Regions from separate parts of the Kurthia sp. 11kri321 genome, predicted to be linked through region 1. Evidence: riboswitches for the same ligand, from Rfam matches in the RefSeq annotation. Region 1 holds a riboswitch; the other holds the start of a gene.
What was found. A riboswitch is a leader RNA that binds a small molecule or an ion and turns the genes downstream of it on or off. The one in region 1 is predicted to bind cobalamin.
Positions count from the first base shown of each region.

Region 2: another riboswitch for cobalamin. It lies ahead of ASO14_RS10055 (GntR family transcriptional regulator); the one in region 1 lies ahead of ASO14_RS08810 ((2Fe-2S) ferredoxin domain-containing protein).

Region 1 is NZ_CP013217.1:1,706,200-1,713,231, reverse strand. It holds gene ASO14_RS08830 (energy-coupling factor ABC transporter ATP-binding protein) at 1-386, opposite strand, end outside; gene cbiQ (cobalt ECF transporter T component CbiQ) at 383-1,162, opposite strand; gene ASO14_RS08820 (energy-coupling factor ABC transporter substrate-binding protein) at 1,149-1,442, opposite strand; gene ASO14_RS08815 (energy-coupling factor ABC transporter permease) at 1,442-2,122, opposite strand; cobalamin riboswitch at 2,314-2,500, opposite strand; cobalamin riboswitch at 2,728-2,908, shown strand; gene ASO14_RS08810 ((2Fe-2S) ferredoxin domain-containing protein) at 3,065-3,439, shown strand; gene cobJ (precorrin-3B C(17)-methyltransferase) at 3,439-5,070, shown strand; gene ASO14_RS08800 (sirohydrochlorin chelatase) at 5,082-5,993, shown strand; gene cobK (precorrin-6A reductase) at 5,990-6,745, shown strand; gene ASO14_RS08790 (precorrin-8X methylmutase) at 6,748-7,032, shown strand, end outside.
Region 2 is NZ_CP013217.1:1,976,137-1,983,168, forward strand. It holds gene ASO14_RS10045 (ABC transporter permease) at 1-126, opposite strand, end outside; gene ASO14_RS10050 (quaternary amine ABC transporter ATP-binding protein) at 119-1,321, opposite strand; gene ASO14_RS10055 (GntR family transcriptional regulator) at 1,523-2,161, opposite strand; cobalamin riboswitch at 2,529-2,723, opposite strand; gene ASO14_RS10060 (glutathione peroxidase) at 2,764-3,240, opposite strand; gene ASO14_RS10065 (family 20 glycosylhydrolase) at 3,272-4,363, opposite strand; gene ASO14_RS10070 (FecCD family ABC transporter permease) at 4,401-5,366, opposite strand; gene ASO14_RS10075 (FecCD family ABC transporter permease) at 5,395-6,399, opposite strand; gene ASO14_RS10080 (iron-hydroxamate ABC transporter substrate-binding protein) at 6,470-7,032, opposite strand, start outside.

The sequences.
Region 1 (7,032 bases):
GATTCGAGTTCAAGTTGCGTAATTACGTGTTCAACCTGTGCATGTATTTTGTCAGAAGACCAGCCGAGGTTGGTTGGGCCAAATGCGATGTCTTGTTCAACCGTTCCAGAGAAGAGCTGTGCGTCTGGATCTTGGAAGACAATCCCGACTTGTCCACGTAATGCTTGAAGTCCTTTTCGGTTGTATTGATACGGCGTATCTTCCATGAAAATCGTACCTGTCGTTGGTTGAAATAAGCCATTCAGATGTTTAAATAGTGTCGATTTTCCCGCACCATTATTGCCAAGCAGTGCAATTTTTTTTCCTTGCGGTAACGTGAATGATAGGTCGTATAATGCGATTGTACCGTCAGGATATTGGTACGATACATGGTCAAATGTAATCATAAATAAAAACCTCCTAGATAAACTGCGCCGAGTAGGCATAAACTAACGCCAATACCAAGCCAGTTTCTGCGTTCGGTTTGGTACGTTACATAATGGCTTGAAATATCTTCGTTGTAGCAACGAGAAGCCATCGCCTCATGAAGTTGTTTTGAACGTCGAAAGACATCTTTAAACATGGCCGTCACTAAATAACCGACAGATTGGAACCAGCGGCGCTTTTTTTGATAACCAAGACGGGATTGCTGGGCTTCATAAATCGCCTGCATACTTTGTAAAAAGACAAAAATAAATCGGTAAGTAAGTTCACATAATTCGATAAAAATAATTGGTATTTTCAATTGACGCATCGCATATGTGATAGCACTAATCGGCGTTGTCAGTGCAATAAAATAAAGACAACTAATACTTGCGAGCACCGAGAAAAAAAGGTGAAACGCTGTATCGACACTCGCTTTTCCGATAAAAAGCTGTACACTTCCAAATGACATACTCCAATAGTGAGGAGGAAGTGTAGACGTTGTAAATGAAATAAGAATCGAAAAAATACTTGTCAGCAAAAAGAAACCAGGCAAAAGAAGTAATTTACAATAGAGTGATAATGGTATTTTAGCGGCAAATAAAATAAAAGTACTCATTACGAAAAACGTAATGAGTGAAATAAGTACATCCTTTGTGATGACAGCGAATAGCAAAAAACTCAGTGCCAATACCATCTTCTCTAAAGGATGTACGTTGCTTAAACGATTCGTATAAGCATATTGATCAATTGGAATCATGCGAAACCTTTTCTTTTTTCGTACGACCACGCATTAAACCGAAGAAGTAGCCGATAAAACCTGCACCAATTGCCGCTTGTAGTGCAAATAATAAACTTTCGATTTCGCCACTTGGTGGTTCCCAAATGCTCGAGAACCATGGTTCATAGCTTTTGTCGATTTCGGTAATGGCTGCCTCTGCTTCACCATCCGCACCGCCAAATTCAGCACCCTTTTGAATAAATAAAGGGAAGATGGCAAGGGCGATGACGATGAAAAGGAAGAATAGGTTCTTTTTCATTATTTAGCTGCCTCCTTTTTCTTCGTAAAAATATTTAACATACGTAACTCTGCCACATTGTATTTTCGTAAGAAGTTCATAACAATGACCGTTAATAAACCTTCACTAATCGCAAGTGGAATTTGTGTGAATGAGAAAATACTTGCGAATTTTGCGAATGAAGCAAGCATGCCGCCCGCTTCTGATGGGAAGGCAAGTGCTAATTGGAATGATGTAATTGTATATGTACCGAGATCACCAAGCATTGCGGCTAAAAAGACAGCAACGGAGAATGACCAACCTGCTTTTTGAGCGCCTTTGAATACATACCATGCGATAATTGGACCAGCAACTGCCATTGAGAAGGCATTTGCGCCAAGTGTTGTAAGACCGCCATGTGCAAGTAGTAATGCTTGGAATAGTAAGACGATTGAACCGACAACACTCATCGCCAGTGGTCCGAATAATACAGTACCTAAGCCGACACCTGTTGGATGTGAACAACTACCTGTAACCGATGGAATTTTTAATGCGGATAATACGAAAGCGAAAGCCCCAGATAATCCAAGCATCATCTTCGTTTCAGGATGTTCTTTTACAGTTTTTCGAATCGAACGAATCCCCATAATGATAAATGGTAGGGAGATGGCCCACCAGAAAATCGCCCACTCAATCGGTAAAAAGCCTTCCATAATGTGCATCGCATTCGCACGATTTGGCACGATTAAGAGAATGGGTAAAAAATAAACTAGCTTTAATAATTTCTTCAACACGTTCAAACGTCCTCCTTTTTCTTTGAGAATGTGCACAAAAAAACCTATTCTACAATATAGAATAGGTTAAAAAAGACATAGCAAAAAAAGCTGTCTTTCATACGCCTATCCTCGTAGGGTGAAATCAATCTTCGGTGGCAGGTCTCCTGGCTTCGCCTCATCATGTATCAACACCTTCCCGTTCATTGAACAGTGGCATATCGTTCATACACTCCGCTTCACAGTTGCGGGACAGCATCGGATTTACACCGATTTCCCTTTTAAGTAAGTTCATCAAAAACTTACACCATCGAATCGTTAAAATTATTTGATATTTCTAAAAAAGCTTATCATAAAACGCTAAATTTTGACAATACGTATTTTTTTTAACAAAAATTTTTTATGTAAGAATACTGGATAAATGCAGAGATTTCAGTGTTTTTTCAAGGTAAATAAACTTTAATAATATTCTATCAAAATGAATTTTCAGAAAAGTGTCTTGAAAGTTAGACAAATTATGGTTATGATTATAACCAAGATTTTGAAATTACATATAACGATTGTATTTTAGGAGTGCCTATTATTTTTAGGTTAAAAGGGAAAATGGTGAGATGCCATTACAGCCCCCGCTACTGTATAAGTGTCGAAACAGTCAGATCCATTGGCGAATTGCTGAGAAGGGACTGCGTTCGGATACACTTGAGTCAGGAAACCTGCTTCTAAAATCGGACAAACTTTTCGGTGGGAAGAGATTTGGACAAACTAGTAGTTGGGCTACGCTTATTTCGCTATGCCAATTTTTAGGATGTTCAACCTCTATTCGCCTAGAATAGAGGTTTTTTGTTTGCGCAAAAGCGGATCGTTCGGATACATACGAGGGGGATGTTAGAGATGACAACTTGGAATTTGAATGGTGTGCAATCACACGTATTAATTTGTAATGGTAGTAGCTGCATGCGTAAAGAGGGAGAAGAGATTACACAAAAAATTCGTGCAGAAATTACAGCACGTAACTTGGATGAACAGATTCATACATCACGTACACGTTGTAACGGGCGCTGTAAAGATGCATGTGTTGTTGTGCATTATCCAAAAGGCGATTGGTATAGCATTACGTCAGAAGAAGAAGCGACACGTTTTGTAGCGCAACTTGCAGGCGAGCAAAAAACGGTTGTACCGCGTATTACATTTGAAAATGGCGCGTTCGTTCGTAATGAAGATACACCAGCGATTAAGGGGATTTCAAAAGTGAAGGAGGAAGTTTAATGACACAACAAGGAAAATTGTATGTCGTTGGCTTCGGTCCTGGAGACTTTCAGCATATTACGAATCGTGCAGTAGAGGTATTAAAATCATGTGACGTTGTCATCGGTTATAAAACTTATGTCGATTTGATTCAAGATTTAATTACAGCGACAGCCGTAATTAGTACAGGGATGACAGAAGAAGTGTCGCGTGCGCAAGAAGCAGTAAGACAAGCAGAGGCAGGTAAGTCCGTTGCCGTAATTTCAAGTGGCGATGCAGGTGTGTATGGTATGGCAGGGCTTGTGTACGAAGTGTTAATTGAACAAGGTTGGACGGAGAAAACAGGTGTACCGATTGAGATTGTACCAGGGATTTCAGCAATTAATTCATGTGCATCACTACTAGGCGCACCCGTCATGCATGATGCTTGTACGATTAGTTTGAGTGACCATTTAACACCATGGGATCTAATTGCAAAACGAATTGAAGCAGCTGCGATGGCAGACTTCGTTATTGCTTTTTATAACCCGAAAAGTGGTCGTCGTACACGTCAAATTGCGGAAGCACAGCGCATTTTACTGATGTATCGTCATCCAGATACGCCTGTAGGTCTAGTGAAAAGTGCTTATCGTGAGACGCAGCAAATTCAGATGACGACGCTACAAGAGATGTTGGAACACGATATTGGGATGTTGACGACCGTTGTCATTGGGAATTCGTCGACATTCATGTATGACGGGAAGATGATTACACCGCGTGGTTATCAGCGTAAATATACACTTGGTGAAGAAAAACAACCGTTAAAGCCGCATCAGCGTTTGAAAAAAGAAGCAGAACCATGGGCGATGGATCAGGAAACAGGAAAGTCATACGCGCCACAAGCGATTGCTACAGTGGAGCCGAAAAAGCTTGAAGTAGATACGTTAGCACTTGCAGAGGAAGCGCTTGGCTATCTTGGTGGAACCGTTGTTGAACCGAAACAATATGTTCACCAGAAGATGGAGGCAATTTTCGAGTTTGCGGTCAGCCCAGGCGTAGCGAATAAGAAGATTACACCACAGCAAATGCTTGTATTGGCTGAAGTAGTTGGTGAAAAAGGTTCGATGGAATATACGCCAGACCATGAATTTATTCTTCGTATTCCAACCACATCACCTGAACGTATTACCGATCGTTTGCGAGAAGTCGGTCTCATAATCGCACCGGTTGGCGATGTTGTGAAAATGAAGGCATGTGATTTCTGTGACGGTGAAAAAGCCGATGCGATTCCATATGCAGATGCACTGCAAGAGGCATTTGGTGGAATGAGCTTACCGAAAACATTGAATATGGGTTTTAATGGCTGCGGAATGGCTTGTTATAAAGCAGTGATGGATGATATCGGAATTGTTTACCGAAAAGGTGCATTCGATGTCTTTATCGGCGCAAAACCTGTCGGACGGACAGCGCACCCGGGTCAACCTGTAGTTGAGGGACTAGACAAAGAACAGTTAGTACCTCTTGTAGAATCGATTATTCAAGAATACAAAGCAAATGCGCATCCGAATGAGCGCTTATTCAAATATTTTAAACGTGTGAAGAAGATTGGAAACTTTATTTATCAAGATCTCACACCAAAAATCAAAATTGCCCCTGCACCTTGTGGGGATTAGGAGTGTTGAAGATGAAAACAGCAGTATTAATCGTAGGTCATGGTAGTCGTCTACCAGCAGGAAATGAAGAAGTACGTCAATTTGCAAAGCGTATTGAAGCGCAATTACCAGAACAATTATTAGTGGAAACATGTTTTTTAGAATTTGAAAGTCCAAATATTGCACAGGGAATGAAGGCGTGTGTCGAGCGCGGCGCAGAAAAAATTATTACGATTCCAATTATGCTTTTACAAGCAGGGCATTCAAAAATTCATATTCCAATGGCGATTGATGAAGCGAAAGAATTGTATCCACATGTATCGATTACATATGGTCGTCCATTAGGCATTCACCCAAGTTTAATTGATATTTTAGAGTACCGTTTAGCAGAGAGTGGTTTTGTAAAAGACGAACAAGATGAAGATACGACGGTCTTATTAGTAGCACGCGGCGGTAGTGACTTAGATTCAAATAGTGATGTTTATAAAATTGCGCGCTTATTATCAGAGCAAATTGGTGTGCGTAATGTAGAGCCTGCGTTTATGGGTGTGACCTATCCAACAGTGGATGAGGGGATTGCACGTTGTGAAAAATTAGGTGCGAAAAAAGTATATATGCTACCGTACTTCTTATTTACAGGTATCTTAATGGAGCGTATGACCGATTGGAAAGCGCGCTATGATACGGAATACGACATGGATATTACATTATGCGAATACTTTGGCTACCATTCATTACTTGAAAAAGTGGTGATTGAGCGTATTGAAGAGGCGTTAGCTGGCGATGTGAAAATGAACTGCGATACGTGTACATATCGTATTAATGCATCTGAATTTGTCGACCATCATCACCATCACGACCATGATCATGGGCATCACCACCATCATCACCATCACGACCACAGTCATGACCATGCGCACGAACATAAGGAAGTGCATCAATAATGTTTTTTCTAGCAGGAACGAGTGATGCGCGTGCGTTAGCTGTTCGACTGAATAACCATCACGATGTTTTAGCAACAGTAGTGACAGATTCAGCGGCTGCGAGTTTGCAAGCAGAGGGAATTGCGACACATGTGGGGCGCTTAACAGCAGAAGAGATGGCTGAAAAAGTGACAGCACGCGGTGATCAAATCATTGTCGATGCAAGTCATCCCTATGCAGAAGAAGCATCAAAAAACGCACAACAAGCGGCACAGTTAGCAGGTGTCCCGTATTGTCGCTACGAACGGATGTCTGAAGATTATGAAAGCGACTTAATTACAGTTGTTGAAACATATGAAGAAGCAGCGCTTGAAGTGAAAAAGCGTAAAGGGAATGTGATGTTGCTGACGGGGAGTAAGACGCTACAAATTTTCACGAAGCATTTACTTGGTGAAGAAAGTATTACATTAATCGCACGCATGTTACCGCGCATTGACAATATGGAAAAATGCGAAGCACTTGGTTTACCGCAAAAGCAGATTATTGCGATGCAAGGACCGTTTACAGCAGAGCTAAATACGGCGTTATACAAACAATACGATACGACATTGATGATTACGAAAGAGAGCGGGAAGGTTGGTTCGGTTGATGAAAAAATCACGACAGCTTTAGCACTTGGAATTGAAGTGATTTTGATTGCACGTCCGAAAATGGATTATCCGAATATGTTCCGTAACTTTGATGATATTGAGCAATTTATAGGAGGCATTTGATCATGACAAATGAGCAACAAGAAAAAGAATTATTTATTAATACCGACAACTTTAATACGGATTTCACACCTTTAACAGTAGAGCCGAACCGTATTTATGAATATAGTTTTGAAACGATTTTAGAAGAATATGGTCCGCATGATTATTCAGAAGATGAGTGGTCAATTATTCGTCGTATCGTGCATGCATCAGCCGATTTTGAATTAGGAAAAAGTGTCATTATTCATCCAGATGCGATTCGTGCAGGCATTGAATCGATTCGTGCTGGACGACCTGTGATTGCAGAT
Region 2 (7,032 bases), 270 kb from region 1:
CATGCTTTCTGTATTCTCTTGAATTGCATCAAAGAAACCTTGTCCGTGTTCCGTAATATAATCCATTGCATTATTCGTCCATTTTGCAAGTGGCATCATCGGAATTTGATCGAGTAAATTATTCATGTGCCGTCACCTCCGCAGATGTTTCTTTTGCGAGAGCTTCAATCACTACACCGCGAATAAGAACCCCAACTAGCTGATCATTTTTCATAACAGCTACTGGTGTTTTTGAGTCTGAAATAATTGGCAACACTTCTTCTAATAGTAAATCGTGTGGCACTGTTAAAATATCTTGTTGTACACAATTGATTAAATTTGTTTGGCCTTCTTTTGCACAACGTAATGCGTCGTCTGCAGTTATGTAGCCAACTAATTGTTTTGGCGGTGTCACTGCTAATACCATACTCACTTGTTCATCTTTCATACGTTTTAATGCCATTTTTGGTCCATCATGTGCCGGATTAATCGTTACTGGTTTCACCATGATGTTTTCAGCTGTTAATACTTTAGAACGGTCGATGTCTTCAATGAAGCTACTTACATATTCATCAGCTGGATTTGTTAGAATTTCTTCACCCGTACCGATTTGAATGATTTGTCCATCTTTCATAATGGCGATTCGGTCACCAATGCGTAGTGCTTCATTCAAATCATGCGTAATAAAGATAATTGTCTTCTTCATATTTTGTTGAAGTTCTAACAACTCATCTTGCATCTCTTTCCGTATTAAAGGGTCGAGGGCTGAAAAGGCTTCATCCATTAGAACAATTTCGGCATCGTTTGCGAGTGCCCGTGCAAGACCTACACGTTGCTGCATACCACCGGATAATTGCTTTGGATATTGATCTTTGAAATCAATGAGTCCCGCGTTCTCAAGTGCTTTTTCAGCTTTGACTTTACGCTCTTCCTTTGGAACCCCTCGAACCTTTAATCCATATTCGGTATTTTTTAAAATCGTTTGATGTGGGAATAACCCAAAATTCTGAAAGACCATATTAATTGAATTTCTTCGCACTTGTCGTAATTGTGTTTTATTCATTTTCGATACATCTGCATCGTTAATGTAAATTTGCCCTGTTGTTGGTTCGATTAAACGATTAAGTAATCGTACAAGTGTTGATTTACCACTACCTGATAAACCCATAATAACGAAGATTTCACCTTCTTTTACTTCAAAGCTTGCATCATAAACACCAACAGTTGCACCTGTTTCTTTTAAAATAGTTGATTTACTTTTTCCCTTCTTTACAAGCTCTTCTGCTTGTGTAATTTTTTTTCCGAAAATTTTACTTACGTTTTCCACTCTTATTTTAGCCAAGAGCTACACCTCAATTCGTTGCGATATCAGTTTGTTACAAAATAAGTAACAACTTAACCCTAACAAAAAGTTGTTACTTATGTCAAATGTAAGCATCAAAATGCCATGTTTCCCCTGGGAGAAACATGGCATTTCCTATCATTATTTTATGTTTATGAATCCTTGTCACAACAAGGTTTATATACCTTTTAAAAAGTCGATTTATCCTTTGTATAAAAAATTTTTTACAATATCGAAAGATGCTTCATTTCCAATAAAGTATAGTACATCATTTTCTTTAATTGATGCATATGGTCCAGGTGATAATAAAATCGTTTCACCGCGACGAATCCCGACAATTGTAGCTGTCGTATTTTGCCAGAAATTTAATTCTTGAATGGTCATATCTAAATACAGGCATTCCGATGTTACAGTCACGTTGAATGGTGCAAATGGATTGAGCGAATGAAAACGATTTGTTCGCGACACTAACTCTTGTGACAGTTGTTCCAAGCGCTCTAATTCTTCTTTTTGTTTGGCGATGGATTGAAAGACATCATGCTGAATTTCATTGACTGATTGCACATCTTTTAATTGATGTACAAATTTTGCAGCTTCTTCATAAGACTTGATGAAGACGCCACTCCCCTTTGTAGCTTGAACGATTCCTAAATCTTGTAGTACTGCAATGGCACGGCGCGCCGTTTCAGATGAAACACCATATTTACTCGCTAATGAGGAACGTGCATATAGCTTTTGCCCAACCTCATATTCTCGATCTACAATCTTAGAGGCAAGGTCAGCCGCAATAATTTGATAACGCGCCTGCTTTATTTTTGTTTTTTTCTCATGTTCGGTCATTTACCGAAACCTCACTCTCCATCTCAAAATATATAGTCCATATAGTAGCACTAAATACATTGCTTTTCTATATCTTTACAAATAATTTATACATTTTTAAAGTAAACGAAACATTTTACTGTATTAAAAAGAAGGAATCACGTATAAACACGCAATTCCTTCTTCTCTAGAGTTTAGTTCTGTTAGGTCCCGTAACGAAACAAATTTTGTATTATACTATTCGGAAGTTGGGGAGTTCTAAATAGTCGTATTGAATCATTGAATGGGAATCGTAACGAGAGCACAAAAAACAGCTTCCCCCACAGGAAAGCTGTCATCTACTAAAAACATAAGTAGCTAACATCAACCTATCCTCGTAGGTAAATAAAGATGCACAGTAGAATTGGCAGGTCTCCTGGCTCATGGTCACTGTGTAACAGCCCCTTCCCATCTATTTAAAGACAGTGGATATGCTTACTACACTCACATTTACAGTTGCGGGACAGCGCTGGAGTCACACCAGCTTCCCTTTTAAGCGAGGCGAATTCAAGGATTCCCTCACACCAATTCAAGCACTATTGATTTACAATTTATATATTATCTTAAAATGTCTAAATTGTCAATCAAATTTCTAAATATTTGACAATATCTTCCTCAAACTGACTTGGCTTATCTTTCGATGCATAGCGCGCCACGACATGACCGTCGCGATCTACAAGGAACTTTGTGAAATTCCACTTAATGCTACTACCTAAAAACCCTTTTGAATGTTCTTTTAAATACGTGAATAATGGATGCTCATCTTTACCATTTACATGAACTAATTCATGCATCGGGAACGTAACACCATATTGTAAACGACACTGTTCTGCTGCCGCTTCACCTGAATCTAATTCTTGCTTGAACTGATTTGATGGGAAGCCGAGTACGACTAATCCTTTGTCTTTATACTTTTGATACAATTCTTCGAGTTCTTTGAATTGCGGTGTAAAACCACATTTTGATGCTGTATTCACAATCAATAATACTTTTCCTTCGTACTCTTTCATTGAATACGTTTTTCCATCTTCTAATGTAACGTCTAAATCATAAATAGACATCGAAACACCCCTCAAAAATAATGTATTACTACTACTTTACCTTTTTCATCATTATCGGAAACAATTCTTTTGTATAGTTGTAAACTTGGTCGGCTGTATATTTCTTTGAACCCTCTCCCCATATAGAGATGGCTGCACCAGAAATTTTTGACGTAGTTTGCTGATGAGATGAATTCCATCTCCCTAACGTCCAGTTCTTTTTAATATCTCGTTTCATATACTGCAGATCCGAACGAATTGAACCTTTTGATGTAAAATCTACATATAAGTAGTAATCATTATAATTATACACTGTGTGTCCTGCTTTTATTAACTGTGGCGCACTGGGACGAACTTTTTCACGATACTTCTTTTCAGTTGTACTTTCGGGTTCACCCGTCCAACTCCAAAATGTAATCGCAATCGTTTGATTTAACTTTTTTAAATCTGCCTTCAATAAAGAATCATTCCAAATCCATGTACGCACATGCTTCTTTTGCAAATAACGATTCATTTGATTGAAGTAATGGATGTATTTCACATGATCTTCTTCATCATAGGCAATCTCGTCTCCACCAATATGCATCGTTTTTGTTTTCGGTAAAGCTTGTAAAACTTCACGATATAATGCTTGTACGAATCTTATACTCGACTGATTCGGTGCAATTTGATTCCACTCATCACGCACCAACTTTTTCGCTGCCTTCGGATTCGCTTTTTCATACAGTTTTAAAATAGCTCCCATATGACTAGGTGTATCAATCTCGGGGATTAATTCAATCTTCTTCTTCGCCGCATACGCTTCTAAAGAGCGCATCTGCTTCATCGATAAAAAGGTTTGCTTCGTTAATGGATTGCGATAGAGTCCGTCTTTTTGCTGCCATGATTTCTTTGCTGGCTGTCCTAAAAGTCGACTCTCTAATGCATAGTTTTCATCATCGGTTAAATGAAGATGTACATAGTTCCCGCCTGATTTTTTCACATCATCTATATATTTTTTTAAGACATCAACTGTATAAGATCGACGCGCTACGTCTAAATTCATACCGTATTTTTGCTCCTGCGCCTGTGCTACATTTTGTTCACTACACCCTGTTAAGCCTATAAGCATACAAATAGATAAACCAAATAGCCACTTTTTCATAAAAATCCTCCTGATGTTTCCTTACTTCTACTATCTATTATACTTGTTTTTTTAATAAATATAAGAAGTATGGTGCACCAATAATAGCGACAACAATCCCAACTGGAATACTCGATTCTGTTAAAATCGAGCGACCAATCGCATCTGCCACTAATAAGAGAATCGGGCCAATGACAATCGTCATCGGTAAAAAACGTTGATGGCGTGGTCCAACAAGTGAACGGGCAATATGAGGGGCCATTAAACCGATAAAGCCAATTCCGCCTGTCACAGATACTGCAGCTGCTGCTAGACCAACTGCTAATAATAAGAAGTACATACGCTGTTTGTTCAATGAAGCACCTAATCCTACTGCCATCGGCTCACTTAGCCCTAAAATGTTCAAATGGTTCGAACGCATTATAGTAAATGGAACGAGAATGAGTACCCATGGAAGTAGAGCCCATACAAACGGCCAATCGGCTCCCCAAACATTCCCTGCTAACCACCCTGCAATAAAGTCGACATCTGAGCGATTTGCTGAAGAAATCAGCATGACCATGATGCCCGATAAAGCCGCTGCAAATCCAACACCGACAAGAATTAATCGGAATGGTTGAATCCCACGATTTCGTTCATAAGAAAAACTATAGATGAGGAGAGCTGTTATAATCGCACTGACAAACCCAACAATCGGTAATGCATATGAAAAATTCGTTAGCTCTCCTTTTGCAAATAAGTAAAGTACCGTAATTCCAACACCTGCACCTGCATTAATCCCGATAATCCCAGGGTCTGCTAGGTCGTTCTTTGTCAATGTTTGAAGTACTGCACCAGCCACTGCTAACGCAACACCTGCTAAAATTAAAATTAAAATACGTGGTAAACGAATAGAGAATAAAATAAATTCATCTGACACTTCACCGTAACCGAAGAATGTAGCAATCACACTTCGAAAACCCATTGAAGAATAACCAACAGATAACCCTAAAAAAGCACAACAAATAACTAAAAAGACACCCATCGCTAAATAAAATGTATACGTACTCTTTTTAAGCAAAGAAACGTCCTCCCCTCTTCACTAAAATTAAGAAGAATGGTAGACCAATCACAGCAACGAGTGCCACAACAGGTGTTTCATATGGTGCATTCATCGTGCGTCCAATCAAATCAACGATGACCATAAACATACCGCCTACAATCATCGACATTGGAATAACTGCTCGGTAATCACCACCAACGAATGTACGAACAATATGCGGAATCATTAAACCGACGAAGGCTAAGTTACCGATTAACGCAACCGCACTCCCTGCTAGTAACACGACAATGATGAACATAATCGTCTTAATTTGCATCGTTTTTTGTCCAAGTCCTACAGCTAGTTCTTCATTTAAACTTAGAATCGTTAGTTGTCGACTAATAAGAATACTACCGATTAATGCAATGATGATAAGTGGCATAACGATATAAGCACTCCATGTAATACCTTGTAAACCACCTGATGTCCACATCGAAACATTCTTTGAAATTTTGAATAATAGACCTGTACCATCTGCTACTGCTTGTAAAAACATCGAAACAGCAGCCCCTGCTAATACTAATTTTAAAGGAGACATTCCTTTTCTACTTGTGGCACTAATACCGTACACAATCCCCATACCAACAGCAGCGCCGATTAAACAGGCAATAACAGAACCCATATAATCGAGTTTTGGAACAAGAACGAGACCAATGGCTAATGCGGCATTTGCTCCTGAAGTAAGCCCCAGTAAACCTGGGTCTGCTAATGGATTACGTGTTACACCTTGCATAATTGCACCTGCTACTGCTAAAGCCGCCCCTACAAAGACTGCTGCAACCACACGAGGGAATCGTATTTCTCGTAAAATATCAATTTTCTCGCCACCCTCACTCGACCAAATTGCATGCCATACATCTTGAAGTGGTATGACGGCCGCTCCGAGTGAAATCGCAAAAAATATAGTAATGAGTAAGAGTACGAAGGCGATAAGCAATTGGAGCCAAAGTGACCATGATCGAAATAATTTCAGCATATTTTCCTCCGTCCTTTCTATGTAAAAAAGGTTACCCAGCTATGGATAACCTCTTTTTATTATCATCATTTTACTTTCCTAAAAATGACTTTTTAAAGAAATCTAATTGGAAATCAAGTGTCATCATGTCATTGAAATAAAATTCATTTGCATTGACACGGAATACGCGATTATTTTTAACGGCTGGAATTTCTTTATAGTATTTTGTTTTTGTGAATGCTGGATCTTGATCACCGAATACAGATAAAATCATGTAATCGCCTGCATATTTTTTTAATACTTCACTTGATACAGCATAATACCCCTGTTTTAAAGCATCTTTTTTAACAGCTTCTGGCATGTTTAATTTCATTGCTTGATATAAAATTTCTGTACCACGTCCCCAGTTATTACCGTAAACGTAGATTTCTTTACCGAATGATTCGATGACCGATACTGTAGCATCTTCACCAATTTTTGCTTTAATTTCTTTTCCAGTATCTGCTGCACGTGTTTTAAAGTCATCCACCCATGCTTGTGCTTCTTTTTCTTTATTGACTACTTTACCGATTTCTACAGCTTGTTGTAAATAATCGTATGCATTATATGTGAATAATACAGTTGGCGCGATTTTTTCGATTTTCTCTTTATTTT